3 regions of the Paenibacillus sp. YIM B09110 genome follow, and region 1 is predicted to be linked to each of the others. Evidence: riboswitches for the same ligand, from Rfam matches in the RefSeq annotation. Region 1 holds a riboswitch; each other region holds the start of a gene.
The links. Region 1 has a riboswitch for cyclic di-AMP ahead of V8F51_RS23340 (APC family permease). Riboswitches for the same ligand answer to the same signal wherever they lie in the genome.
Positions count from the first base shown of each region.

Region 1 (9,872 bases):
CGGCTATCGGATGCGCACGGACAGGGGTGTGAATGCATAATGAAGCTCGTTCATCAGATCAATATTGCTTTCGGCGCTGCTCTTGTAATCGTGTTGTCGGTGACGGCGGTATTGATCCATTTTGTGCTGCTTGATCATTTCATGGTTGCCCAGAAAGAAGATATGAAGCAGGTAAGCGCCGAAATAACGAAGTCGCTTGAGAATCATACAACGTTGACAGCCGTTACATCTCTTGATTCTGCAAAGCTGTCAGGAGAGGCAGTTACGCTGTCGCCAGTTACGGCATCGGGTATTTCGGCAATCGTAACGGATAATAACGGCAATTATGTCGATGTGAATACAGACGAGCTGATCCCGATGGCCTCGATCAATATAATCAGCTCGAATGCGATGATACTGGAGACGGCGACGGCGACACAATCGGGAGCGGTCCCAGTCGCGACGGCCAAAGCAGTCGAATCCATTAATTTGGATAAAATCTGGGACGGCAGCGACAGTCGGTATTTGGTCGACGTAACGGCTGTTCCCCAAGGCAAGCTGACGCTGTTAACCTCCGTTAGCAAGATCGAAGAAATCGAGCGTGCGCTGCTTGGACGTCTGCTGCTCGTATTCGCGATTGGCGGCGTTCTTATACTCGTCCTTAGTCATCTCATTACGAGGAAGCTTATTAAGCCGTTAATCAGGCTGAAGGAGGAGCTGACGAAAGTGAAGGGAAGGCAATTCGCCGACGTACAGCTTGTGAAAGCGAGCGGCGAGATTGGCGCAGTCGCGCGGACCGTTCATGAAATGGCCGGCGAGCTGCATCGGTTCAATCGGGCGCAGAAGCAGTTTTTCCAGAATGCTTCCCATGAACTGAAGTCGCCGTTAATGTCAATCGCGGGATATACGGAAGGTATTCGGGACGGCGTGTTCGAAGGCGAATCCGTTCGCAAAGGGTTGGACATTATATTAAGCGAGAGCGCAAGATTGAAAAACATTGTGACGGAAATGACTCTGCTCGCCAAGCTCGACAGCGAAGAAGATATTTATAAGCCGGTTGTCGTCAACGTCAAGGAGCTGCTTACGGAAACGATCGAACGCGTCAACCCTTTGCTCGTCAAAAAACAGCTGGCCCTTCATCCTTCCATCGAAGAGCATGCCGATATGCTCGTACTCGCCGACCGGGATAAGCTGCTGCAAGCGCTGCTTAATATTTCGTCCAATGCGGTTCGCTATGCGAACAAGCATATTTATATTCATGCGGCGGTTCATGGCGGACGGGTCGAATTATCGGTTTCCGATGACGGCAACGGCATTCCTGAAGAGTTGCTGCCTTACCTGTTCCATCGCTTCGTGAAAGGCAAAGACGGCGAGAGCGGGCTGGGGCTCGCGATTGCCCGCGCGATTGTCGAAAGGTGCGGCGGCAACATTATGGCAGCCAATCGAGCAGGCGGCGGTGCGGAGTTTTCGCTCGCTTTCCCCGCTGCGACCGCATGACGAATGACTATTTTTAAGTCTAAAGCGGATATTGGGGCGATTGAACGATTAAAATGCGCAAAGCAGGGACGTGCGCCGCGTCTTGCGGTCATGTATGCGCATTCATGGATTTTCTAACGCTTTTTTAACGTTTTTTGAACGAAAACGTTGGTTTACATTCCATTCCCAGAGGACTATGATCGTAATGCACTAAAATATATATTCACGATCGCTGAGTTTCCGATCTCGAAGCGGAAAGCAGGGGAACCAATTGCGACGCGCAGCATAAGCGAAAGCTTGCTACGTCGCCGGGGTGAATCCGAGAGTCGCCGTCTTCATGAGGGCGCGCTCGAGGTAGGGCGACTCTAAACGCCCGAATCCGTCAGCTAACCTTGTAAGCGTGTATGGAGAGGTGAATCAACTACGGCTCGTCTTATAGCCGCGGGGATTTCCCTGCGGCTTTTTTTGTTATGCTCTTTTTTAAGGAAAAACCATTCTTTGACGGCGGTGACAGCATGTTAGCTTCAATCAAAAGATTATTAATCGGTCGACCGCTGAAGTCGAAGGAACTTGGCGAGCAGAAGCTCGCGAAGACGAAGGCGCTCGCTATTCTGTCTTCGGACGCATTATCCTCGGTTGCTTACGGTCCGGAACAAATTCTGCTTGTGCTAATGACGATTGGCGTAGCGGCGTTCTGGTATTCTGTTCCGATTGCAATTGGCGTATTGATTTTATTGACGGCATTAATTTTATCGTATCGACAAATTATATTCGCTTATCCGCATGGCGGCGGCGCTTATGTTGTATCGAAACAAAATCTCGGCCTGTTCCCGGGGCTCATATCAGGCGGCGCGCTGCTGGTCGATTATATATTGACCGTTGCGGTAAGCGTATCGGCCGGAACCGACGCGATTACGTCGGCTTTTCCCAGCCTCCATGAATACACAGTCCTGATCGCGGTGGTCTTCGTCATCTTCATCACGATATTGAACTTGCGGGGCGTGACGGAATCGGCTTCGATTCTCTCTTATCCCGTGTACTTGTTCGTGTTGGCGCTGTTCATCATGATCGGCGTCGGTATCTACAACATCGCTACCGGTCACGTATCGCCGGAGCTGCATCCGCCGCTTGGCACGCCGGTTGCGGGTATCAGCCTGTTCTTGCTGCTGCGGGCTTTCGCATCGGGCAGCTCGGCGCTGACGGGCGTTGAGGCGATATCGAACGCGATTCCGAACTTCAAGGACCCTGCTCCGAACAATGCGGCGAAGACATTGGTTGCGATGGGGGCGCTGCTTGCGGTGTTATTTTCCGGTATCGTATGGCTCGCCTATTATTACGGAATTTCGCCAAAGGTGGAAGTGACGGTCGTATCGCAGATCGCCGAAGAGACGTTCGGACGCAACATTATGTATTATTTCATTCAAGGCACGACGGCACTTATTCTCATTCTTGCGGCTAATACGGGCTATTCGGCTTTCCCGCTGCTTGCGGTGAATTTGGCGAAGGATAAGTTCATTCCGCGCATGTTCACGGTGAGGGGCGATCGGCTCGGCTACTCGAACGGCATTATTATTTTGGGCGTACTGTCCATCATTCTCATTATTGCGTTCCACGGACAGACGGAGCATCTGATCCCGCTATATGCGGTAGGCGTGTTCATTCCGTTCACCCTGTCGCAGACGGGCATGATCGTGAAGTGGATTCGTGAGAAGCCGAAAGGCTGGGTAACGAAGCTTATTATTAATGCGACGGGAGCACTTATTAGCTTCGTTGTCACGATAATGTTCTTCCTGACGAAGTTCGAGCAAGTATGGTCGATTCTCATTTTCTTGCCGCTAATCATTTATTTGTTCATGCGGATCAAGAAGCATTATGAAGCGGTAGGGGAGCAGCTGCGCCTGGCGACCTGCGAGCCGCCAGTTGCGATAGAGGGCAACGTCATTATTTTGCCGGTGGCCGGCATTACGCATGTCGTCGAGAATTCGATCAACTACGCGAAGTCGCTGAGAGCCGAGCAGATTATTGCGGTGTACATTCCTTTCGAGCGGGAGGATGAAGCGGCGTTCGAGGAGAAGTGGGAGAAGTTTATGCCTGACGTACGGTTGGTGACGCTCCACTCGCCGTATCGAACGATCATCCATCCGCTGCTCAAGTTCGTCGATACCGTTCAGCGTAAGGCAAGCGAGTCGAATTATCAGGTGACGGTTGTTATCCCGCAGTTCATTCCGAAGAAGGGCTGGCACAATATTTTGCACAACCAGACCAGCTTCATGATTAGAGCCAATCTGCTTCATCGCAAAGACGTGATCGTAACGACCGTACCGTATCATTTGAAAAAGTAATAGGTTGGTTTAAAGGGAGAGGCTGCACCATAAGCGTACTTATGGTGCAGCTTTTCTTATCAATAACGGGGTTTTTTCCAGTTATTACTCCAAAATGGCCCTCAACCTCGAAAATAAAAGGAGTAATTCCAGTTATTTCGGTATTAAGCTTAACCGTGCAAGCTGCTTGAGCTTTTGGCACGGCTCGAGTGCAGCTGCGCTTTCGGTATGAACGCATGAATAGCAAATGCGGCATAGATAATGAAGAACGACATAAGGAAATACCCATACCTTGAAAAGGTGATGAACGGAAGCGCGGTTACGACAAAGTAAAGCGCCGTTAACCATAAGAGCGACAAATCCTTGCGTCGAACTTTCATCACTAACGTCATAATGAAGCCTAAGATTCCTATGCCGATCATAACGAAGTGCGTTGTCTTGACGAAATGCGGCTTTAGTCCGAAAATCTCTTTCCAGTAATAAGGAACTTTGAACATATCATTGACGCGGTCCGCCGTGTATTGCCAAAGGTACGCCATAGGCTGAGTTTGGAAGCCGTAATTTCGAATTTTCACGGCGAGCTCCTTCTGGAAGCGATCCGAATCTATGCGATTGGTCGCAGATGCGATCTTATCGAAGTCGTCCTTGAATTTTTCGACTGCTCCCGGCGGGTATTGCCATTCAAGCTGAGAGCCGAGCAGCGAAGGATTACCCGAAGACAACGTGAGTGGAATAAACTCATGGAAAACAATCGCGTTGCGGATCCACCACGGAGACATGCACAGTAGAACGACGCCGGATACGACAAGGGCGGGCTTAATGAGCTGCTTCACCCGGTAGCCGTGAATAAGCATGTACACCAAGAAAACGACCGGAAGCAGGGCAAAGTTAGGCCGCTCGTAAATGCCCAAGCTTAAGCTCGCGGCAGCTAATGCGAATAATGGCAAGCTGTGCCGTGTAACAGCCAGGTAGCCGGCGTACAAAAACAGCCAAAGGAAGAATTGGCCGAGCACCTCCGTAAGAATGAGGTTGGCAGCGACATAGTTCGGTATATAAAGCGCGAATAAGAGCGCTACAATAATTCCGAACCGGTCATTAAGAAGACGACGGCTAAATAAATAGAGTAGAACGATCGTGCCCGCCAAAAACAAGATTTGCACGAGACGGAAAGCTTGTATACCGCCCCAATATCCGAACAGCTTCATACAAAAGGCGAGAACGAACGGAAGACCCGGCATGATGAATACGGTAGATACGTCCGGCTCATGGTAGGTGAATATTCCATGCTGCAGAAGCGTCTCTGCACTGCGGATGTACTTTACGTCATCGTTGTTATATTCGGTGAAGCTTCCGAGATACATGTCATGGCCTTGGCTGAATGTAATGTACGTGCTTATGATGACGACGAACGATACGATTAGGACAAGTGCGTGGCAGCTAGTGAATGGCCGCCATTTGGTTAACATGGTGAAACACTACCTTTCTTGTTATAAACAATCTGCGAACTACATCGCCGCAGGATTACTTATTGTAGCATGAGTTCCTGTTATATGGAATCAGACGGTCGTATCTGCCAAATTGTTACCTCGACCAGGGGAATCCATCGTTCTTTACACATATAGTTAACTACTGCTGTTAAAGAGTAGGGGGATGACAGGTATGGGAAAAGGGTTTCGTTCGATGGTTCATTTCCTGAAGCCGGAGGGTCCGTATAATCTGTTCGTTCGGTTCATCAGTCCGAATCCGGTTACACCTACCGTACCGGTATCGCGTGTGCCTGTCATAAGCAAGGACGCGTTTATTGGTCCGTTCGTAAGCATTATCGGGGACGTTACGATTAAGGAAGGGGTGTTCGTTGCGCCGGGCGTAAGTTTACGCGCGGACGAAGGGACGCCGTTCTACATTGGCGATCGCACGAATCTGCAGGACGGCGTTATTTTACATGGGTTGAAGGATGAATACGTAACGGTCGGGGGCAGCCGCTATTCGATCTATATTGATTCGGAGGTTACGTGCGGGCATGGCGCTATCATTCACGGGCCGGCGTTGCTGGGAGCGGGAGCGTTCGTCGGTTTTCATGCGCTCGTGTTCGACGCTGAGCTGGGCAGCGGCGTATTCGTTTCGAACCACGCCGTCGTAACCGGCGGTGTCCGCGTCGCAGACAATCGGTTCGTTCCGCCGGGCGCGGTCATTGATACGCAACAGCAGGCTGATCGGCTAAGCCCTTTGCCGCTGGAGAAGCAGCAGTTCGCGAAGGAGGTTCAGCGCGTGAATCAAGCTTTTCCATCCAGCTACAGCATGCTGTTCGGAGACCGTCGCTGCTCTTGCGGACTTGCGTCGTCTTCGCGGAGAGTAACCGACTCGATAAAATAACAAACCGTATGGTAAACTGTGGATAATGTTTGGCATCTGCTCTTATACTGTTAAAATCCACCGAAAAAGAGGGGTCCTATGAGCAAAGCATTATTCTATCAGATCGAAGCCATACGCAATCTTACGATTAAGGCAGTGGAAGGGATTTCCGAAGCATTACTGGATACCGTCCCGGAAGGGTTCAACAACAATCTGAGATGGAACCTGGGGCATATTTATTTGGTGCAGGAGAAGTTTGCTTTTCATTTCTCCGGCGATACGGTGCAATTGCCGGAAAGCTTTGAACGGTTGTTCGCGAGAGGAACGAAACCTGCCGATTGGAAGGAAGAGCCTCCCGCGCTTGAGGTGTTGCTGGAGATGCTGGCCGAACAGCCGAAACGGATTCAGAGCCTATTGCAGGGGCGATTGGACGAAGCGGTTACGCCGACCTATACGACGGGATCGGGCGTGCAATTAAGCACGATCGGGGAATTCCTGACGTTCACCCTCTATCACGAAGGCATGCATCTCGGAGCGATTAAGCTGCTTAAACGTTTTGCCGGTTAACAAAGAAGGTCATCCCTTGCCCAAGCGCATAGGATGACCTTTCTTCATGATGTCGTTTGTTTGATGACGTTAAACGTCCGTGTATTTTCTGACCACTGCAGCCAGCTCGTCCCATTGCTCGCATTGATCCCAGTGAAACGATGCAGGCAGCTTCGCAAAGGACGAGTATATCTTCGTTGATCGTTTATTAATGAAGAATTATACGCGCCAAGAAATTTGCAAGCTGAGACATGTCGAGCCCTCGACGCTCAAATCGCGAATCAACAGTATCCGGAAATCCTGTCGCAGCGGAAAGGGAAGCCCTCGAGTTGAACGTCGCCACTCGAGTATTTACTTAGCCGACTCGCCCCGCATCAGGTACGGATATAAGAGAATGATTCCGAAAACGTATAGGAGCAGCGCGAATAACGCAGGCAGCAAATGCCAAAAATCGGTATAGCCGATCGAGAAATGCACGCTGAAACCGGCATAGAAGCCCGGAGCTCCGCCAAGCAGCAGCGTCCACCACAACCAGCGCGCTCCTTGCTGAATACCCCACAAAGCAATGATGAGAATAGCTAATGCATCGCAAAGCAGCGCGCCGCCGAAGCCAGCCCGATCATGGGCGATTAATGGCATTAACCGCGGATTGGCTGCGTCCAGCTCGGCAGGCGTTACCTGTAAATAGGCAAGATCCTCCGGCACGAAAACTTCCGTGACTCCGACCGTCGCAATCGTTAACCCGCCGATGGCTAGCGCAAAACCGAGTACAACAAAGCATAACTGCCCCCACATCGCCTTGCGCCATATTCGAGTATTGCGCAGATTGACTGGCTTCCGATAGGGCTGGTCCGGGTTGCCGCGCATGGAGAGAAGGAACATAGGAAACAGCAAAGCGGCAGCGAGCGCATGGAGCGGATCGAAATAGCCGTAGCCCAAATATAGAAAAAAGCTAGCAAAGCCCACCAGGCCCGAGGTAATTAATGCTGTCTTGGCCCAGTGTAGGCCGTCCTTCAGTCCATACCTCGCCAACTGGTAATAAAGAATGCCGATAGAAATCATTGTCCCGGCCAGCGTAATCCGATCATGCGACATGAAATGGAGCAGATGATGGTTAATGACATGAAGCTCTTCCACTGACATGCCTATAAAATCCAAATCGTAAGGCAATAGCACAGTCGTCGCGGCGATGATCCATGAAAGAATGCCGCCAATGATCATTCCGATCCCTAGCAAGCACATCCAGCCCCAATGCTTCCAAAAGGAAGGCGTCTCGGGTTTAGCCGTACTCCGAACCCGTTCATAAATAACGGCTTCGTTGATTCGCTTCGGAAGGCCCGGGCCGGCATAGACGAGTCCGCTGTGCAGCATGACGGCATTCGCGCCGGCGTTCATAAGATCGAGCGCATCCTGCGGCTCATGAACGCCGCCTCCCGCTTTGATCACGAATGAATCGGAATAGTGGGAGTGGCTACGAAGATGTTTTATTTTCTCCAGGGATATTTCTTTTGCTTCTCTTCCAACCTTAATTGGGTAGTATTCGTCATGAACATTATCGCATTCGTGAATGGCTTCTCCAATAACAACTCCGTTCCAGAAAGAAGCCTCCTCCATGTCCAGCAGGCTGCATAATTTCTCATTAGAGAGGTCGGGCGGTACATAGAGAAATAGCGGCACTTGATTCGGATTATAGGACGCCGCGACTGCTGTAAAGCCTTTTGCGATATCTACTATTTCCTCCCAAACGCGAGTTCCGTTAATGATATCCACATAAAAGGCCGAAGCGCCAGAACGGCTTAGCCGTGCCATCATATTGCAAAGCTCATGAACAGCCTCCTCCGCGGATGAGCTGGGAAGGGGCGTAATCCGCGCCATTTGCGGCAATCGATGTCCGGGCTTGCCCATACGGATAGCCGTACGTTCAACGCCTTCATTTTCATAGTAGGAGGGGTAGCGTATCGTTTCGTTCGCATGGTCGTTTTCAATCGGTGCTTGAACGTGTATAGGACGAACCGTAACGGGACCATGCTCAATGAAGCCGATGCCGAACTGAGCGAGCGCTTTATGAGCCGTTCCCTGCGGGTCCAAGCTACCAGACAAGCCTACCGGCGTGCTTAAGGAGAGTCCTGCCAGCTCTTGCTCCAGCAGCGGCGACGGCTCCATATGACCAAGCGTCCGTATGACAAAGGGACCGCTAGGCAACTTGCTTAGCGTTCCTATGGCTTTTAACGTTATAGCTCTGCCTAGTCGTGATGGAAGCTTAAATAATAAAGGTCGAAATAAGGTCTGATACGACCAGTCCGGCATAGTTGTGCTCCTTTAACCATCGGTGTACTTTTTAGACATATTTTAAAGATACTCTATACGACTGCCGAAAGGAACCTATATATGGAAAAGGTCTGATAACAGAAAAAAAGCTTACTCGGTTGCCCGAGTAAGCTCTTTTTTGTAGTGGCGGCGTCTAGTCGATCACCAGTTGTTGCCGGATACTCTCGTGACCGTAAAGTTCGGGCTGCCGCTCTCGCCGTAGATGGCGGCAACGCCTGGGTTGTTAATCTTCACGTTCGTGAAGCTTGCGCCGCCGACCGCCGGGCCTTGCCCTTGCTCCGCTCTGACGACGAGCTTGATGCCGTAGCGGGTAGGGTTGTTGATGTTGACGTTCTCGACGCGAACGTTTTGCATCGCGAGATTTTCCGGCGATTTCGTCTGGAACATCAGGCCGAAGTAGACCGGATTGTTGATGTCGACGTTTTTGACGAGGATGTTCTTGAACGTCCGGTCGCCGCCGAAGAACCAGATCGCGCCGAAGTTCTGGTATTCGTTGATCTTGTCGTCCGCACCTACGCTGGTCCAGAAGTCGCCGCCGGTACGGTCAAGCGTAACGCCGTCGATGACCGTATCTTGGTCGCCGAAGCCGAGCGTATTGTAGCCGAAGCTCAGGCTGCTGATCGTGAGACCCGGATACGTAAGCGTATCTGCGCCGTACAGGTTCTGGTACAGGTTGCCCGAACCGCCGTATACGGCGAACGCGGCTGCGCGTCTAACGCAAGTAGCGGTCAGATTCGAGTATACGTTGCCTACGTTGTAAGACCCGCCTGCATCGACTGCGCTGAACAAGGCGAAAGCGTCGTCGCCGGCTCCGCGCGAGTAGTTGTTGTCGATGACATTATAGGACGAGCCGTTCGTCATGTTAATTCC
Region 1 is NZ_JBANSP010000019.1:77,834-87,705, reverse strand. Features, by position in the region: gene V8F51_RS23350 (response regulator transcription factor) at 1-40, shown strand, start outside; gene V8F51_RS23345 (sensor histidine kinase) at 40-1,476, shown strand; cyclic di-AMP (ydaO/yuaA leader) riboswitch at 1,676-1,872, shown strand; gene V8F51_RS23340 (APC family permease) at 1,971-3,797, shown strand; gene V8F51_RS23335 (glycosyltransferase family 39 protein) at 3,947-5,242, opposite strand; gene V8F51_RS23330 (carbonate dehydratase) at 5,436-6,149, shown strand; gene V8F51_RS23325 (DinB family protein) at 6,228-6,695, shown strand; gene V8F51_RS23320 (hypothetical protein) at 7,026-8,876, opposite strand; gene V8F51_RS23315 (CARDB domain-containing protein) at 9,144-9,872, opposite strand, start outside.

Region 2 (9,872 bases), on a different contig from region 1:
AATCGGTTATCCTTCCATTCCCCTGGACGAGGCGATCGTGGACACGATGGTGAAATCGGATGGCGGAGATCCGACGAAGCTCGATTACGTGGACGTCGGCTGGGATCTGATTCCGGCAATGAGCACGAAGAAGGTGGACGCTATTATCGGGGGCTACGTAAACCATGAGAAGCTGTTATTGGAGAAGGAAGGCGAGAAGCTGATTGCTTTCGATCCTTCCGAGTACGGAGTGCCGGATTATTATGAGCTGGTTCTGACAGCGAGCGAGGACGGACTGAAGAGCAATAGCGATGCGATCAAAAAATTTATGGAGGCAGCCGCCAAAGGGCAAGCGTACACGGCGAGCCACCCGGATGAAGCGCTGCAAATTTTGCTCGATCAGCAAAGCGAAGAGTTTCCGCTGGACGCTGAGATCGAGAGAAAAAGCTTGGATATCCTGCTTCCTCTAATGGATGCGGGGTCGGAGCCTTTCGGCAGCCAGTCTAAAGAATCATGGAGCTCCATCATAGATTGGTTGAAGGAGCAAGGGCAAATCAAGCAGGACGTTAGCGCAGAGCAAGCATTCCGTCATCTTTAAAAATATAGGAGATTATAAGTTTCACTCTTATACTTACGCCTATATTTCACCGCGAAACGAATGCTACACGCCGCCATAGGACGGTGTTAGCCGTTTACGCTTGAACAAAGGAGTTAAGGCAGGTGGACGAACGATATTCGAGACAAATGCTGTTTGCGCCAATCGGCGAAGCCGGGCAGCGGAAGCTGGCGAGCAGCGCGGTATGTATTGTGGGAATGGGCGCATTAGGCACGGTGCTCGCCAATCATATGGTCAGAGCCGGTGTAGGCTTGGTGCGTTTTGTGGATCGGGATTACGTGGAACGAAGTAATTTGCAGCGGCAAATGTTATACGATGAAGATGACGTGTTGAACGGTTATCCGAAGGCCGTTGCGGCGGAGAAGAAGCTTCGCAAAATCAATTCGGATGTCCGTCTCGAGGCGATAGTGGCCGATGTCACCGTCCATAATATCGACTCTTTGCTTATGGACATGGACTTGGTGCTGGACGGCACGGATAATTTCCAAACAAGATTTCTATTGAATGATGCATGCTTCCGTATGGGCATTCCGTTCACGTACGGCGGCGCCGTCAGCTCGCGGGGAATGAGCGCCATTCTAGTCCCAGGCCGTACCCCTTGTCTGCGATGCTTCCTTCAATCCGCGGATGCCGGCGGGCAAACCTGCGATATGATCGGCGTCATATCTCCCGTAGTCGATATCGTCGCTTCCTATCAGGCAGTAGAGGCGCTGAAGTATTTGGTCGACGCGAATGACAATAGACGCAACAGCTTAGTCACGTTTGATGTATGGAATAACCGCTATTATGAAATGAAGCTTGGAGAGCCTACGATTAACTGTCCTTGCTGTCAGTTGAAGGAATATCCCGCCCTGGACAAGTTCGACCGGGACTCGGCGATTTCCTTATGCGGGCGAGGCACGGTGCAGATTGCCGGGAGCGGACCGATGGATTTGGAGCTTTGGCGACATAGGCTGGAGCCTGTATGCGTAAAGATTATGGTAAATCCTTATTTGCTAAAGGCAGAGCTGCAAGGCGGCGAACAGCTTGTGCTGTTCCCCGATGGCCGCGTATTCGTTCAGGGGACGGATGACTTGGTTCGGGCGAAAACCTTGTATGCCCGTTATATCGGATCATAAATAGGAGGGATATCGAAGATGAGGGATTTCCGTTTGTATGCAATAACAGGAGAGCAATTCCATCCGAATCGGGATTTGATCGAGGTCATGGAAGAAGCGATCCAAGGCGGAGTGGATATTATACAGCTGCGGGACAAAACAAGCGCCAAACCGGAGCTGCTGCGCAAAGCTAGGGCGCTTAGGGAATTAACCCGCAAGCATGGCGTAACCTTTATCGTCAACGATCATATCGATGTCGCGATGGAGGTTGATGCGGACGGCATTCATCTAGGACAGGGTGATGTATCCTTATTGGATGCAAGAAAGATCGTAGGCGACAAAATCATCGGTATTTCCACGCATGCGCTTCAAGAAGCATGGCTGGCACAGCAACAAGGCGCGGATTATATTGGCGTCGGTCCCGTATACCGCACGGCGACTAAAGCGGATGTCGTCGACCCAGTGGGCGTCTCGTATGTACGCGAGGTAACACAGCATATCCGCATTCCTTTCGTCGCTATTGGCGGGATTAAACTAAATAATGTGGATGAAGTCATTGGAGCGGGAGCGACGCGGATTTGCGCGGTGAGCGAGATTGTCGGGAGCAGCGATGTCAAAGGGACTTGCGAAGCGTTCCTGAGCAAGCTGAACAAATAGGAGGACACAGCACGTGGAACTTATAATCAATGGATTAAAGCAGGAACTGGACGCACGCACGATTCAAGATGTCATTGAGCATTTTGGATTGGCAGGAAAGCCGGTTGTCGTAGAAGCGGGCGGCGTTGTGCTGAAGACGGAACAATGGGCGGATACGGAAGTTCATCACCGGATGCCGATCGAGCTCGTACATTTTGTAGGAGGAGGCTGACGAATGAAACACGACGTTCTGCGTATAGGCAACCATGAATTAACATCGCGCTTTTTCATCGGTACCGGACTGTTTCCCAATCCATACGTTCAGATGGAAGCGATCAAAGCTTCGGGTGCTCAAGTATTGACCTTTGCCATTCGGCGAATAAACCTCGAGTCCACGGAGGATGATTCGATCCTTCAGCATTTGCAGAATGAGCCATACACCTACCTGCCGAACACATCCGGCGCGCGAACGGCTGATGAAGCGGTACGCATCGCCCGGTTGGCGCGCGCTTCCGGCTTGAGCGATTGGATCAAAGTAGAGATTAGCGCGAATGAACGCACGCTGCTGCCGGACCCGATCGAAACGTTGAAAGCTACGGAAATACTCGTCCGAGAAGGCTTCACCGTTCTTCCTTATATATCGGACGACCCTATTATATGCAAGCGTCTGGAAGAGGCCGGAGCTGCGGCAGTCATGCCGGGAGCAGCACCGATCGGCACGGGACTTGGGATTCTTAATCCTTATAACCTTGGTCTAATCGTTGAGGAAGCGAAAGTGCCGATCATTGTGGATGCCGGTCTTGGTTCAGTGAGCGATGTAGCCCAGGCCATGGAGCTCGGAGTATCCGGCGTATTGATGAATACGCCCGTAGCGAAAGCGACCGACCCGGTCGGCATGGCGGAAGCGATGAGAATGGGGATTGAAGCCGGAAGGCTAGCGTATCTATCCGGAAGGATCGATAAGAAGCGGTATGCGTCGGCAAGCAGCGGGTTCGAGGAATATAAGCTGAAATAATTACATTAACGAAAGCTGGTTCGCGAGATGAAACAAAGCATATTGGTCATGGGCGGGGGAGTCATCGGTTTATCCTGCGCGCTGGAGTTGCAGAGGCGGGGACATCAGGTAACGGTGCTGGAAATCAATCGCTGCGGAGGGCAGGCTTCCGGTGCGGCCGCCGGCATGCTGGCGCCTTATTCCGAGAATGTCGAGAGCCCGGATGCCTTCTTCCGATTTTGTCTGCAAAGCCTGCAGCTATACCTGGAGTGGCAACAAATGGTGAAGCAGGTCTCGGGACGCAATTTCGAATATACCAACTCTGGCAGTCTCTATATTGCCTACCATGAGGCGGATTTGCTAGCCCTGGAAGGCAGGCTGCTATGGCAGCAGCAGTTCGGATCCTCCGGCAGCATACTGGAGGGAGAGGCTTTATTCGCTCTCGAGCCTAATTTGTCGAGGAACGTACGGGCAGCTCTTCATACGCCGGAAGAGAGCCATCTCTACGCGCCGCATTATGTAATCGCTCTGGAGCAAGCTTGCCGATTAACAGGGGTCGACATTCACGAGAATTTAGGCAAGCTGTCCGTCAGCGAATGGCGGGACGCCATTGTCGTTCAGTCAGCGGATCAAAAGAGGTTCAGCGGAGACAAACTGCTTGTATGCTCCGGAGCATGGGTGCAGGAGCTTGCCGATACGTTCGGCATCCGCATTCCCGTATACCCGATCCGAGGCCAAATTTGTGCTTATGAGGCAGACGAGAAGCCTGTTCGGCATATGGTTTTTAGCAATCAGGGTTATCTAGTAGGCAAAGAAAACGGTACGTTGGTATGCGGAGCTTCGGAGGATGTTGCCGGCTTCGATACTTCGGTGACGGACAAGGGGATCGACAGGCTGAGGAAATGGAATAAACAAGCGTTTCCTTTCCTTGAGCAGCGGACTCCCTTCCACCGATGGGCGGGGCTGCGTCCTTCCACCCAGGACGGCCTTCCTTTGATCGGCACGCTGGGAGAGGCCGGACATGTGGCATTCGCGGTCGGTCATTACCGCAACGGCATTCTGCTTAGTCCGGCTACCGCCAAGCTTGCTGCCGATTGTCTGGAAGGCAAGGATACAGCCGAATATAATCAAGCTTTCTCACCGGAACGGTTTGGAAGAAGGGGTTGAGCGTATAGATGGATACTTATTCAAGACAACAGGTTGCAAGGGCTTTAACGATCGCAGGCTCCGATAGCGGCGGCGGGGCGGGCATACAGGCCGATCTGAAAACGTTCCAAGAGCTTGGCGTCTACGGCATGTCCGCCATTACGGCAGTGACTGCTCAGAATACCCTCGGGGTACATGGCGTATATCCGATGAGCACGGATGCGATCATTCAGCAGATTCTCACGGTAGGCAACGATATCGGAGTGGATGCCGTTAAGACGGGCATGCTGTTCAGCAGCGAAATCATCGTTGCGGTTGCCGAAGCGATCCAGACTTTCGGATGGACGAAGGTTGTCGTGGATCCCGTCATGGTAGCCAAGGGCGGCACCGTCCTGCTGCAGGAAGAGGCGATTCGCGCTTTGACGGGCAAGCTATTGCCGCTTACGGCAGTCGTGACGCCAAACCTTCCGGAAGCGGAGCAGCTTACGGGCAGCCCGATTCGGAGCAAGACGGATAAAGAAGAAGCGGCGAAGCGGCTAGCCGGCTTCGGCGCCCGGTATGTCATCATTAAAGGCGGTCATGACGAAGGAGAGCAAGCGGTGGACTTGTTGTTCGACGGCCGTTACTTTACCGAGCTGGCGGGCAAACGGATAGCGACAAGGCACACGCACGGTACGGGATGCACGTTCTCGGCCGCGCTTACGGCCGGCCTCGCCCGGGGGCTGGACGTCGAGAGCGCCATGCGGGAGGCCAAAGCTTTCATTCAAGCGGCGATCGGGGACGGAATCCATATCGGCGGCGGCCGCGGTCCAACGAACCACTGGGCGTACAAGCGCAGCCAATCGTCTACCTCCATGCTGTCAAGCGAAAACGCAAGCAAATAATGGCATTTCTTTCGATAATAAATGCTACTGCCCTTTTAAGCCGATGCCATCCAAATATGGAATCAAAAATCAGCTTAAACCCTCCGAATTTCGGTTTTACTTTGCATAAGGATGGGCGTATGATTTGTTCAACAACTAAATGAGTCAAACGCTAAATTCCCGAACCGGGAAACGGGGGAACCAACCGAAACCATTCCAATGGTTTCATGGGGTGAATCCTTTCGCTTGCCTTAGCAAGCATGAGGTAGGGCACTCTCAAGCCCGAATCCGACAGCTAACCTCGTAAGCGTATTGTGAGAGAACCGCGATCGTGCCTTGCATAGGCTCGTCTTTTCGTTATGCAAGAAGTCCGAGAGTAGAGTGTCTCTGCTCTCAGGGCTTTTTTTTGTTGCGTAAAAGCATAATATCCGCGAGGAGGCTGACCCATGAATGCGATCGAAATTCATAATCTGACCAAAACGTACGGCAAAGCAAGAGGAATAACGGACATTAGTTTTTCCATCGAACAGGGAGAAATCTTTGGTTTTATCGGACCGAACGGGGCAGGTAAATCTACGACGATCCGAACGTTGCTGTCTCTCATCTATCCGACAAGCGGCAGCGCGGCTATTTTCGGCAAAGACTGCATCAAATTTGCTCCGGAAATCAAAAGGGAAATCGGATATTTGCCGTCGGAGGTTTTTTATTACGACAATATGAAGGTCGCAGATCTGTTATATTATTCGGCCAGCTTTTACAAAAAGGACTGCAAAAAAAGAATAAAAGAATTGGTTGAAATCATGGATCTGGATATCACCAAAAAAATCGACGACCTGTCTCTGGGCAACAAAAAGAAGGTGGGCATCGTTCAAGGGCTGCTCCATAGCCCCAAGCTCATCATTCTAGACGAGCCTACCAGCGGGCTTGATCCGCTCATGCAGCAAAAGTTTTTCGAATTGCTTGAAGAAGAAAATAAAAGAGGGGCCACGATATTATTTTCATCACATATATTAAGCGAAGTTCAGCGGCTATGTAATCGAGTTGCGATTATAAAAGAAGGTAAGATCGTTACGGTCGAAAAAATCAGTACGTTAAAAGAAAACAACTATAAAAAGTTTACGGTAGAAACGTCGGAACAAATCGAGCGCGAATACTTCAATATCACCGGCGTGAACCATATTGCGGCGAATGGGAATACGACGAGTTTTTTATTTAAAGGCAATATCAATCTGGTAATGAAAAAAATAGCCGAAATCGAAATCGAGAACCTGTGGATCGAAGAGCCGAGCCTTGAGGAAATCTTTATGCATTATTACGAAAAAGGGGTCTGATCGGCGATGAATATGTTTGTGCATGAGTTGAAGGCGTACAGAAAATCGATGCTCGTATGGACGTGCTCCTTAATTGGCATTCTGATCTTGCTCATGTCGCTTTTCCCTGCCGTTTCAAAGGACATTGACGAATTTTCCAAAGTGCTGGAAGGGTATCCGGAGGGCATCAGAAAAGCGCTCGGCATTGAAATCGAAAGCATGGGGACGATTCTCGGCTTTTATGGTTATATTTTCATGTACATTACGCTCGGTGGCGCTATTCAAGCAATGATTCTGGGAACGTCGATCGTCTCCAAGGAGGTTCGCGACAAAACGGCAGACTTTCTCTTGACGAAGCCGGTATCGCGTACGCAAATCATGACCTCCAAGCTGCTGGCTGCGGTCGTTTCCTTATCGGTAACGAATGCGTTTTATCTTATTGCGGCTAATCTCATTGCCGTTCAGGTGAAGACGGTTGAGTATAGCGGGAAACTGTTCTTTATGATTTCAATCACGCTGTTGTTTATACAGCTTGTTTTTTTGGCCATAGGCATTATCGTATCCGTCGTTTTTCTTAGAATAAAAGCCGTGCTATCCGTTTCGCTCAGTACGGTGTTTGCCTTTTTCGTCATCGGCATGCTCGTATCGGCGGGCGATGAGGGGACCAAACGTTATTTGTCTCCCTTTAAATATTTTGAACCCAGAACTATTATCGAAAGCGCCAACTATGAAGCTCCCTTTATTGCAGCGGCAATCGGAATCATTGTGGTTTGCATCGCCGCCAGCTATGTCGTCTATTTGAAAAAAGATGTTCATGCTGTATAAGCGAATACGAAGAGGAGGGGTACAACATTGAATATTTTCGTTCGGGAATTGAAATCGTACCGGAAATCGATTATTTTTTGGAGTATCGGCATCATTCTGCTGGTCGCCAGCGGCATGAATAAATATGAAGCAACGGCATCCGGCGGACAGCTGGACAGCGTGATGGATGATATGCCTAAGGCACTCAAGGCGTTAATGGGGTCAGGGGATTTAGACTTGTCCAAAGCTAGCGGTTATTATGGTATTCTGGTCGTATACTTTTTGTTGATGGCAACGATTCACGGGGCTATGCTCGGAGCAAATATAATCGCAAAGGAAGAACGGGACCGAACGGCGGAGTTTCTATTTGCCAAACCGGTATCGAGGACTGCCGTCGTTACGGCGAAATTGCTGGGCGCGTTGGCCAATATCCTCCTATTGAATATCGTGACCTGGGCGTCGAGCGTCGCAATCGTCGGGAACTACAGCAAGGGTGAAGCTGTAAATGGCGATATTGCCATCGTCATGGCGGGTATGCTTCTTTTGCAGCTTCTCTTTCTGGTTATAGGAACCGCCATCGCGGCCGCATACGCCAATCCCAAGAAGGCAGCTTCGCTTGCAACCGGCATCCTGCTTATTACGTTCATTCTGTCGATTGCAATCGATCTGAACGATCAACTCGAAACGTTGAGGGTGTTCACGCCGTTTAAGTATTTCGAAGCCAAAGACATCATGTACGGCGGGGGATTGAATATCGTATTCGTTCTCTTATCTATCGTTTTGATTGCAGTTTTAACCGTAATAACGTATATCTTATTTAAGAAACGCGATTTGCATGTTTAAGAGATTTATAAATGGTAATACCTCTATAAAAAAGGAAGTGTCGAACGATGAATTTAGAAGAGGTTATGCAGGAGCTTGAAGCGCTCGGCAAGGAACGAATGAAGAAAATGTACATTTCTAATGGCGCGCACGAGCCGCTCTTCGGCGTCGCTACGGGCGCTATGAAGCCTATTTTCAAAAAAACGAAAATCAATCAGCCTTTGGCTGAGCAACTGTACGCCACAGGGAATTACGATGCGATGTACTTCGCTGGTATCATTGCCGATCCCAATGCGATGACGGCAGCGGATTATGATCGCTGGATGGACGGCGCTTATTTTTATATGCTGTCCGATTTTGTCGTTTCGGTTACGTTGGCGGAAGCGGATATTGCGCAAGAGGTTGCCGACAAATGGATCGCAAGCGGCGACGAGCTGCGAATGTCGGCGGGCTGGAGCTGTTACTGCTGGTTGCTGGGCAATCGGAAGGACAGCGAATTCGACGAAACCAAATTAGCCAATATGCTCGAGCTGGTGAAAAATACGATCCACGATGCTCCCGAACGCACGAAATATTCGATGAATAACTTCATGTACACGGTGGCGATATCCTATGTGCCGCTCCATGAGAAGGCGACTGAGATTGCAGAATCGGTAGGCCCTGTGGAAGTCAGTAAAGTCAAGAAACCGACCAAGCTCATACACGCTTTGGCTAACATCCAGAAGGAAACGGCAAAAGGGAGGGTTGGGTTCAAACGCAGACATGTAAGGTGTTAAGCGCCGGCTGCGATCGAGCTCCGTTTTCGGGTAATGCGATTTAGAGGCTGGCTGACGATTTGTATGTTTTTTCGTACAATACGCTGACCCGATTCGCCGTCCTGTCCACTTTGTACGATTTTTCATATAAAAGACGACTCTTAAACCCGTTGCTAGCTCGTATTGTATGATTTATCGCACAAATCAACCGTTTGGACACCATTCCCTAGGTGAATTGTAAGATTTTTCGTACAACCTTCCAATGCACGCAATAGTAGATGTTTGAACCGAAAAAGCCGAGAGTCCTTGTAAATAAGGATTCTCGGCTTTTTTGCGCCCAGCTCAGGAGGCTTACGCCTCCATCTTCTGAGCGGAGTGCAGCTTATAGTAGCGACCCCGAAGGGCCATTAGCTCGTCATGCGAGCCGGATTCGGCAATGCCTTTGTCGGCTACGTACATGATCCGGTCGCAGTTCTTAACGGTGGAGAGACGATGCGCGATAATGAACGAGGTGCGTCCTTTGAGCAATTCGTTCAAGCCCCGCTGAAGCAAGCGCTCGGTCTGGGCATCGATGGATGAAGTAGCCTCGTCCAATATAAGGATGCGCGGATTGGCAAGCAGCGTGCGGGCGAACGAGATGAGCTGACGCTGACCTTGCGAAAGCTTCGAACCCCGTTCATTAACTTCCGTCATATAGCCTTTCTCGAACTCGCGAATGAACTCGTCGGCGCATACGGTTTTGGCAGCGGCGATAATCTCTTCTTCGGTGGCGTCGAGCTTGCCGTAACGGATATTGTCCATAATCGTGCCGGAGAAGATGAAGCTGTCCTGCAGCATGATGCCCATTTGA
Region 2 is NZ_JBANSP010000013.1:145,787-155,658, forward strand. Features, by position in the region: gene V8F51_RS19505 (ABC transporter substrate-binding protein) at 1-577, shown strand, start outside; gene V8F51_RS19510 (ThiF family adenylyltransferase) at 700-1,713, shown strand; gene thiE (thiamine phosphate synthase) at 1,732-2,349, shown strand; gene thiS (sulfur carrier protein ThiS) at 2,363-2,560, shown strand; gene V8F51_RS19525 (thiazole synthase) at 2,564-3,343, shown strand; gene thiO (glycine oxidase ThiO) at 3,371-4,489, shown strand; gene thiD (bifunctional hydroxymethylpyrimidine kinase/phosphomethylpyrimidine kinase) at 4,498-5,352, shown strand; cyclic di-AMP (ydaO/yuaA leader) riboswitch at 5,492-5,657, shown strand; gene V8F51_RS19540 (ABC transporter ATP-binding protein) at 5,778-6,662, shown strand; gene V8F51_RS19545 (ABC transporter permease subunit) at 6,669-7,466, shown strand; gene V8F51_RS19550 (ABC transporter permease subunit) at 7,494-8,288, shown strand; gene V8F51_RS19555 (DNA alkylation repair protein) at 8,336-9,043, shown strand; gene V8F51_RS19560 (ABC transporter ATP-binding protein) at 9,374-9,872, opposite strand, start outside.
Region 2: another riboswitch for cyclic di-AMP. It lies ahead of V8F51_RS19540 (ABC transporter ATP-binding protein); the one in region 1 lies ahead of V8F51_RS23340 (APC family permease).

Region 3 (9,872 bases), on a different contig from region 1:
CCGAACGTGAATTAGCGCGTCGTTGAACAAACCGTAAATGCGATTGTCAACGGGGCTTTCCTTGGCCTGTATCTCACCTATATAACGATGCAGTATGCTGCCCCATCTGATCCAGTCTGCCGGTTTATCTGCTTCATTCACGAACAACTCACCCCAGCCTAATCCGTTATTCGTTGCTAAATGGAGACAGACGCGATACCCGGCGCAATAACCGTTGTATTCAGGAATGACGAACATCTCGATTCTTCTAATGATTAGCGCCAGGAAGTCGTTGGTGCAAGAAGGTAATGGCTCGTCGATTTGTGCTTGTGTGAACATATGAAATTCTCTCCTCTATTCGCTTACGAGGTTAGCTGACGGATTCGGACTAGAGAGCTGCCCTACCGAGGCATTGCCTCGGATTCACCCCATTCGAACAATCGAACGATTGCTCTTGTTGGTTCCCCCGCTTTATCCTATGGACAAATTCAGCGATAATGATTTGCCTTTTTCGGCTCGACGTCTATCCTAAACCGATTTGAGGCATTTGTAAAAGGTTCATTTTGTTGCACAAGACGCTCTAAGAGCAAATTAGAGGCGCGACGTTCATTTTAACTATGAAAAGAGGCTTTTTCGATAGAATACTCGGTTTTACTTCTGTTATTTAAGATTTGAAAAAAAGCATGCTTGCGCGAGTTGGATACGAAATTCAGGCTTATATGTAATTTTAGAAATCGAGAGATAATTGGCGAAAAAGAGAGGAATATCGAGGTATAACTTTTTGAAAACGTTAACTATCAGTCTATAAGCTCCTATATTATCCAATATGGACGCTGGACCTGCTTTACATAAAATTTGGCTGGGAGTAAGATTCGATACAGGATTCGCAAATGAAGTTGCGATGGACTGATCGCTGAGTTTCCGCGAGGCAAGCGGAAAGCGGGGGAACCAAATGTGAAGCGGTGCGTCTGTACGATGTGAGAGTCGTCCGACAGCACGGCAGGGGTGAATCTTCGAAGAGGCAGCACCATGGATGCCGCTTCGAAGTAGGGCGACTCTCACCGCCCGAATCCGACAGCTAACCTCGTAAGCGTGGTTTGGAGAGAGGAATGATACAACGATTCGTTTTAATTGCTATTTTATCGCTGAGTTCCGCAGCAGTCTGCGGGAACGGGGGAACCAAAGAGCGATGCGCCGCTATGGAGTCGGCCGCATTGGTGCTCATGGGGTGAATCGCAAGGCTTAAGCGCCTTGCGTAGGGCGACTCTCACGCCCGAATCCGACAGCTAACCTCGTAAGCGTAATCGAGAGAGGCAACCATCGCAGTGCCGATTCGGCATGGCTTCCTTAGCCATGCCTCCGAAGAAGCCCGCGGGGAAAGGTCCTCTTTTCCCGCAGGCTTCTTTTTTGTTGCCTTTTTTTTCAGAAATTCGGAGGAGATTGCGGTTGGGCGAGGAGCATATTATCGTTGCCGGGCTTAATGAAGCTGGCAAAGCATTCATAAAAACATTGGTATTTCGCGGACTGCCGTTCATCGTCCTGACGAACAGCAAGCTAGAGGAAAGACAACTGCGTAAGCACGGACTTAACAACGTTTTATACGTGAATACTAATGACAGGAATAGTTGGATGATTCCGGAAAAAATCATTGGCGATGTATTCATCTTTGAGAGCAGCTTAGCGCTTAGCTGCAGGTTCATACAATGCTGCAGAGATTGGACGTCTGGATCGATCTACGTCATTACGACGCATTGGAATCCAAGAGTCATATATAAAGGGCTTGGCGCAGATCACATCGTACATTCGCAAACCGGCGAAATTGGGTTTCTATTGAAAAAATAACTTTTTGTAAATGTCTATAGCAGGAGGGAACTACCTTGATGGATCTGTACATGATTGGTACTTTAATCGTTTGCTTCGGATTGTTTTATGGTTTTCTTGCTTGGTGCGACAGAGCGATTAAGCAAACTGGGGGCGATGGCGAATGATTATCGTAGCAGCGCTTGCCGTACTCGTATTCGGTTACCTCTTATATGCTTTAATTCACCCGGAAAAATTTTAACCAGGAGGAACAACGATGGATATTTTGCAGCTATTAATTGTCATTGCCGTTCTTCTGCTGCTTGTGAAGCCGCTCGGAACGTATGTATATCACGTATTCTCGAACGAGTCCAACCGGCTCGATAAAGTATATGGAGGATCTGAACGGTTCATTTACAGGCTGATTGGACTTAAGAATCGAGCGGGTATGAGCTGGAAAACGTATGCGCTCAGTTTCATCGCCACGAACATCATTTTGGTAGCTTTCAGCTATCTGATTCTACGGCTGCAGCATGCGCTCCCGCTTAATCCGAACGGCATGGCGAGCATGGAGCCTACATTAACGTTTAATACGATTATCAGTTTCATGACCAATACGAACCTTCAGCATTATAGCGGCGAGAGCGCTTTGTCTTATTTCTCGCAAATGGCGGTCATCATGATGATGATGTTCACATCCGCTGCAACTGGGTTTTCAGTCGCAATCGCGTTCGTAAGGGGCATTACGAGCAAAGGAAAAACGATAGGCAACTTTTTCGAAGATTTTGTTAAAGCCCATACGAGAATTTTCCTTCCGTTGGCCTTTATTATTACGCTCGTTCTTGTTGCTCTTCAAGTACCGCAGACACTCGATCCGACGATCGCGATCAAGACATTCGAGGGCGCGGTGCAGCAAATTGCGATCGGACCGGTCGCTTCGTTGGAATCGATCAAGCATCTCGGTACGAACGGCGGCGGCTTCTTCGGCGTCAACTCGGCTCACCCGTTCGAGAATCCGAATCCGTTAACGAATGTCATCGAAATTTTGTGCATGTGGGTTCTTCCGGCAGCATTGCCTTACACGTTCGGTTTATTCGCCAAAAATAAAAAGCAGGGCTGGATCATTTTTTCGGCCATGATGACTTTGTTCCTCGTATTCCTTAGCGTTGCTTATGGCGCCGAGAAGATGGGCAACCCGGCAATGACCGCGCTTGGCATCGATGCCTCGCAGGGAAGCATGGAGGGCAAAGAGGTTCGATTCGGCATCGCGCAATCTGCTCTCTTCACAACGGTGACGGCGGCTGCGACGACAGGAACGGTCAACAATATGCACGATACGCTTACGCCGCTTGGCGGACTGGTGCCGCTGGCCGAAATGATGCTTAACGTCGTATTCGGGGGCAAGGGCGTAGGGCTAATTAATATGCTTATGTACGCTATCTTGGCTGTGTTTATATGCGGGCTTATGGTTGGACGGACGCCGGAGTTTCTCGGACGGAAGATCGAGCCTCGCGAAATGAAGCTGATCGCCATCGCGATTCTCGCGCATCCGTTCATTATCCTTGTACCGACCGCTCTCGCGTTCATGACGGATCTTGGTTACGCAGCCGTTACCAACCCGGGATTCCATGGTATAAGCCAGGTGCTCTACGAGTATACGTCCTCGGCTGCCAATAACGGCTCCGGCTTCGAAGGACTTGGCGATAATACGCCTTTCTGGAATATTAGCACCGGACTTGTCATGCTCTTCGGACGTTACATTTCGATGATCGCGATGCTCGCCGTAGCGGGTTCGCTTGCACGCAAGCAGCCGGTTCCGGAGACTATCGGCACGTTCCGCACGGATAATAAGCTGTTCCTTGGACTGTTGATAGGTACGGTGTTGCTGATTGGCGCTTTAACATTTTTGCCGGTTATCGTTCTCGGACCGATAGCCGAACATTTGACACTCCGCTAACGGATGAGGTGAACGAAGATGAGTAGAAACCATAGCCAAAAAATGCTCTCTGCCGACGCGGTCAAACGCGCGGTGCTGGACAGCTTCATTAAATTGAATCCACTTGTTATGATGAAAAATCCGGTCATGTTCGTTGTAGAGGTCGGTACGGTTATCGTCCTATTGATGGCCCTATTTCCCGGATATTTCGATGCCAAGCAAAACGTTGGCTTTAATCTGACCGTGTTCGTCATTCTGTTCGTTACGTTGCTGTTCGCGAACTTTGCGGAAGCAATCGCGGAGGGCCGAGGCAAAGCGCAGGCCGATTCGCTCAAACGGTCGAAGCAGGACATGACCGCCAATAAGCTGGTTGGCAGTACGATTACGGTTGTATCTTCGCCGGAGCTGCGCAAAGGCGATATCGTCGTCGTCTCACAAGGCGAGATGATTCCCGGCGACGGCGAAGTCATCGAAGGTCTGGCATCGGTAGACGAATCGGCCATTACAGGCGAATCGGCACCCGTTATTAAAGAGGCGGGCGGCGACTTCAGCTCTGTGACCGGCGGCACGAAAGTAGTCAGCGACTCGATTAAGGTGCGAATTACAAGCGATCCGGGACAATCGTTCATCGATCGGATGATCGCGCTCGTCGAGGGAGCCCAGCGGCAAAAAACGCCGAATGAGATCGCGCTGAATACGCTGCTGACGAGCTTGACGATCATATTTTTAATCGTCGTTGTCACTTTGAAGCCTATTGCGGAATACGTGGGCGTCGACTTGGAAATTCCGGTGCTGATTGCTTTGCTGGTATGCTTGATTCCAACGACGATCGGCGGCTTATTGTCCGCGATCGGTATTGCCGGCATGGACCGCGTTACGCAATACAACGTGCTTGCCATGTCGGGTAAAGCGGTCGAGGCTGCAGGAGACATCAATACAATGATATTGGATAAGACGGGAACGATTACGTTCGGTAATCGGATGGCGAGCGAGCTTATACCGGCAGGAGGCCGCAATCAGCAGGCTTTAGCCGAATGGGCTGCGATCAGCTCCATCAAGGACGAGACGCCTGAAGGCAGATCCGTGCTGGAATGGATGAAGAAGCAAGGACTTAGCTACGACGCCTCCATCGCAGAAGGCGGAGAATTCGTGCCTTTCAAAGCGGAAACGCGCATGAGCGGAATAGACTTGCCGGATGGTCGTCGCGTTCGCAAAGGGGCCGTCGATTCGGTCAAGAAATGGGTAATCGAGCAAGGTGGACAAATACCGTCCGACACGGATCAAATCGCGAATACGATAGCGACGCTTGGCGGTACACCGCTTGCGGTAGCCGTCGACAAGCAATTGTTCGGCGTCATCTATCTGAAGGATACGGTTAAGCCGGGCATGAAGGAGCGGTTCGACCAGTTGCGCGAGATGGGGATCAAAACCATCATGTGTACGGGTGACAATCCGCTTACGGCTGCGACGATCGCTAGAGAAGCCGGCGTTGACGACTTCATTGCCGAGAGTAAGCCGGAAGATAAGATTGCGGTCATACGCCGAGAGCAGGCGGAGGGCAAGATGGTCGCAATGACGGGCGACGGAACGAATGACGCGCCCGCTCTGGCGCAAGCCGACGTCGGCCTTGCGATGAACAGCGGCACAACTGCGGCCAAGGAAGCGGCCAATATGGTCGATCTGGATTCCGATCCGTCCAAAATCATTGAAGTAGTCGCGATTGGCAAGCAGCTTCTAATGACGAGAGGGGCGCTTACGACATTCAGTATCGCGAATGACATTGCTAAATATTTCGCAATCATTCCCGCTATGTTCATGCTCGCTATCCCTCAGATGAGCGTGCTTAATATTATGAATCTCGGCTCCCCGATGTCTGCTATATTGTCGGCGTTGATTTTTAATGCAATTATTATACCGCTGCTTATACCGCTCGCCATGAAAGGCGTTGCCTATAAAGCAATGAGCGCCTCGCGATTGCTGAGCCGCAACGTGTTGGTCTATGGACTCGGAGGCGTTATCGTTCCGTTCGTAGGGATTAAGCTGATCGACATGATCGTGCATTTGTGGGTTTAACATTTGATCGAATATAGATGAAAGAAGGCTTGCCTAATGGCGACTGAGGAGAAACAAAACTCGAAAAGCGGTTTGACAATCATAACGGTAGCATTGCGCAGCAGCGTCGTGTTCATGATCCTATGCGGCATTTTATATCCGCTCGCAAGCACGGGAGCAGCGCAGCTGCTCTTCCCCGCACAAGCGGATGGGAGTTTAATTAAGAATAGCAGCGGCGAAGTGGTGGGATCGGAGCTGATCGGACAGAGCTTCGCCGATCCGAGCTACTTCCAAGGACGAGTGTCGAGTATCGATTATAACGCAGCCGGCTCAGGCTCGAACAACTATGCGCCTTCCAATCCTGCATTGATTGAACGGACGCAAGCTTCGATCGACGCCTGGATAGCGAATAATCCAGATGTACCGATCGATCAGCTTCCAATCGCGCTGATCACGAATTCGGGCTCGGGGCTCGACCCGCATATTACGCCGCAGTCGGCGACGGTTCAAATTCCGAGAATCAGCAAGCTGTCGGGAGTGTCGGTCTCCGAGCTTGAGAAGCTTGTAGCCGATCATACGGAAGGCAGGGATTTGGGCGTATTTGGCGAAGAACGTGTCAACGTGCTTAAGCTGAATTTGGCGCTCTCTGAACTTGTGGGCAAGTAGGGTCACCCTGGAGGTGAGGGGCAATTATGCCGTATCAAAGAAAAACGCCCGAGGAGCTGTTGCTGACCATCTCCAAGCTGCACCGCGGCCGGCTTAAAATATTGATCGGAGCCGTAAGCGGATCGGGAAAGACGTATCATTTGCTGCAGGAAGGCCTGCAGTTGAACAAGGACGGTATTGACGTCGTCATTGGCTTGTTATCGACACCGCTTCGACCGGAAACGGCAGAGCTTGCGGATGGGCTTGAGTGCGTGCCTAGCCTGTTGCAGGGGGGCGTTGATCTTGATGCGCTGGTAGAGCGCAATCCCGAGGTAGTCCTCGTAGACGGGCTTGCCCATATAAACCGGCCAGGCTCGCGATTCTACGATCGGCTTGGAGAGGTTAAGTTTTTATTGGATAGAGGCATAAGCGTCATTACGTCCATCAATGTGTACGAGCTCGACGGAATCGACGAAACGGTGCTGAAATGGATGGACATCCAAGCAACCCATACCGTACCCGCAGATACGCTCGAACTGGCAGACGAGGTTAGACTCATCGACGTTTCGCCTGAAACGATGCTCGGACGGCTTGAAGCGGGGCTGCTCGGTGACGCCGCCCATCCGGCTATGGCGCAGCGAGGCAATCTGGCGATACTGCGGGAGCTGTCGCTGCGTCTCGTGGCTGAAGGCGTTAACGATATGCTGGAGAAACATCGCGGTGAAAAGGGACTCAGCGGTCCCTCCGGGGCTTCGGAGACCATCCTCGTTACGGCCCAATATGTCGTGAACGGCTCGTTGTATGTGCGGCGGGGTCGGCAAATTGCGAGAAGATTGAACGGCGAACTTCTTGTTGCTGCCTACGTTCCTCCCGGAAAGACGTTGTCCAAAGAGGAGCAGGCCATTAAACGTTCAATCATGAAGATGACAGAGAAGGCTGACGGAAGCTTCGAGGAGCTGCCGCAGCCTCCCAGGCGCAAGCTGCCTGCTGCCTTAGCGCAGTATGCGGCAGATCGTCAAGCGACGCGTATCGTGATGGGTCACTCCAAGAAAAGCCGCTGGCAGCAGCTGCTGCAGGGCTCGCTTGCCGACAGCGTTCTGCGCCGATTGGAGAAAGTCGACTTGCTGCTCATGGCGGATCTTGCCGAGCATGAAGGGGAGAGAATTATGCCCGTTCGGCAACGGGGGGATTCGAAGCGGGAGCTGTTCCGCAGATTCAGCATGGAAGAGAAGGAGCGGCAGATCGCATCGTATCGCAGGGGGGAACTGAAAGTATATATCGGAGCGGCGCCAGGCGTCGGCAAGACGTATACGATGCTAGCCGAAGCAAACTTGCTGCTCGCTAAGGGGGTTGACGTCGTGATCGGTCTCGTGGAGACGCACGGCCGCGCCGATACGCTGGGCAAGATCGGATTGCTGCCGATTATCGAACGACAGGTTATCCCTTATAAAGGCACGAGTTTAGAGGAGATGGATGTTGACGCCATCATACGCAGAAATCCGGAGGTCGTGCTTGTAGATGAGCTGGCGCATACCAATGTGCCGGGAAGCACGCGCAAGAAGCGTTATGAGGACGTCGTACAGCTGCTCGAGCATGGCATCTCCGTCATCTCGACGATGAACATCCAGCATATTGAAAGCTTAAACGACGCTGTGGAGCAGCTTACCGGCGTAAGGGTCAGGGAGACTGTGCCTGATGCCATCCTCAGGCTGGCGGATCAAGTGGAGCTGATCGACGTGACGCCACAAATGCTGCAGAGCCGTATGCGGGAAGGGAAAATTTACGCTATGGCAAAGGTAGAGCAAGCGCTAGGCGCTTTTTTCTCGACTGGCAATCTGATCGCCCTTCGGGAGCTAGCGCTGCGTGAAGTCGCCGACGATGTCGACGAGAGACTGGAATCATGGGACCGCCGCCAGACGCTGCGCGGCGAGCTTCGGAGGCGGGAGATTATTTTCGTCGCCGTCGATATTCGGTCGGGAGCGGAGCAGCTGGTCAGACGAGGATTCCGTACGGCGTATCGGCTTAAGGCGGAATGGCGCGTTCATTACGTTCATGACGGAAGCGAATGGTCGCCCGGCGATGCCGCCAAACGGGATTCGGTGATGAAGCTGGTCGAGCGGCTCGGAGGTAAGTTTGAGACGTCATTAACGGCCAGCAAGAAGCATGTAGCCGAGACGCTGCTTACCGCGGCTAGCCAAGCGAAAGCAACACAGCTCGTTATCGGTCAGCCGGCTCGTTCAATGGTAGGAAACTGGCTGAAGGGAAATACGGTTCGCAAACTGCTGCGGCTTGGACGTCATATGGATGTGCTGATCGTAGCAAGGCAAACAAAATAGACATCCTCCTGGCGGGCTATGGCTCACCGGGGGATGTCTTTTTTATTCCATAATGTTATGGCTGCAGCCAATCTGACGACCATTTCTGAATTTCGCGAATGACCGGCTCGAGCGCCTTGCCTTTATCGGTTAATGAATATTCTATGCGAACAGGGATGTCTGGATAAACGTGACGAACGACAATGCCTTCTGCCTCTAGCTCCTTCAAGCGTTCAGACAATAGTCTGCCGCTGATCGGCAAGGCGCTCTGTATCGTGCAGAAACGTTGCGTTCCCTCTAATAGTTGATAAATGATCAGGCCGGTCCAACGCCTGCTGAACATATCCATCCCCTTCTCGAAGCGGGGACAAAGAGTCTGTTGTTCCATTCGTATCACCTCTTTTGTCTTCTTCCACAGTATAACCCTTATATAGTTTTTATACAAGCACACTTCTTGACCGTTAATTACTTGACTATCATTAGTTGTGAAACTATAATTAGTTACGAATAGTAAGTGAATGAGTGGAATGAAAGTTAAGGAGGCGTTTCGTTATGAAGCCATTATTTTTAGCGCACGGCTCACCAATGTTGGCCGTCGAGCAAAATGAATATAGCCGTTTTCTACAACATATAGGCGCCAATATGAAGCCTGACGCCATCGTCATTTTCACCGCCCATTGGGAGACTGAAGCTGTGACGATCTCTTCCAAGGATGACGAATACGAAACGATCTATGACTTCTACGGCTTTCCCGATGAACTGTATCAAGTAAAGTATCCGGCCAAGGGATCAACCAAAGTTGCGGCATTGGTGGGCAAGTTGCTTAGCGATAAAGGCATCCCGGTCGCATACGATGAAACACGCGGACTTGACCATGGCTCATGGACGATGCTAAAGCATATGTTCCCGCTTGCCGATATACCTGTCGTACAGGTATCGGTCAATCCATACCGCTCCGCAGAGGAGCAATACCGGATCGGCGAAGCACTCCGGAGCTTGAGTTCACAAAATATTTTGTTGATTGGAAGCGGTGTAACCGTTCATAATCTAAGAGCGGTCAAATGGGGACAGAAGGAGCCTGAGAGCTGGGCAGTCGAGTTCGACGATTGGCTGATCGAGAAAATGAACGAGCATGATACGGAATC
Region 3 is NZ_JBANSP010000004.1:362,421-372,292, reverse strand. Features, by position in the region: gene V8F51_RS08325 (hypothetical protein) at 1-318, opposite strand, end outside; cyclic di-AMP (ydaO/yuaA leader) riboswitch at 324-483, opposite strand; cyclic di-AMP (ydaO/yuaA leader) riboswitch at 881-1,087, shown strand; cyclic di-AMP (ydaO/yuaA leader) riboswitch at 1,113-1,295, shown strand; gene V8F51_RS08320 (hypothetical protein) at 1,426-1,821, shown strand; gene kdpF (K(+)-transporting ATPase subunit F) at 1,964-2,041, shown strand; gene kdpA (potassium-transporting ATPase subunit KdpA) at 2,057-3,736, shown strand; gene kdpB (potassium-transporting ATPase subunit KdpB) at 3,755-5,788, shown strand; gene kdpC (potassium-transporting ATPase subunit KdpC) at 5,825-6,433, shown strand; gene V8F51_RS08300 (universal stress protein) at 6,460-8,748, shown strand; gene V8F51_RS08295 (winged helix-turn-helix transcriptional regulator) at 8,804-9,115, opposite strand; gene V8F51_RS08290 (dioxygenase family protein) at 9,280-9,872, shown strand, end outside.
Region 3: another riboswitch for cyclic di-AMP. It lies ahead of V8F51_RS08320 (hypothetical protein); the one in region 1 lies ahead of V8F51_RS23340 (APC family permease).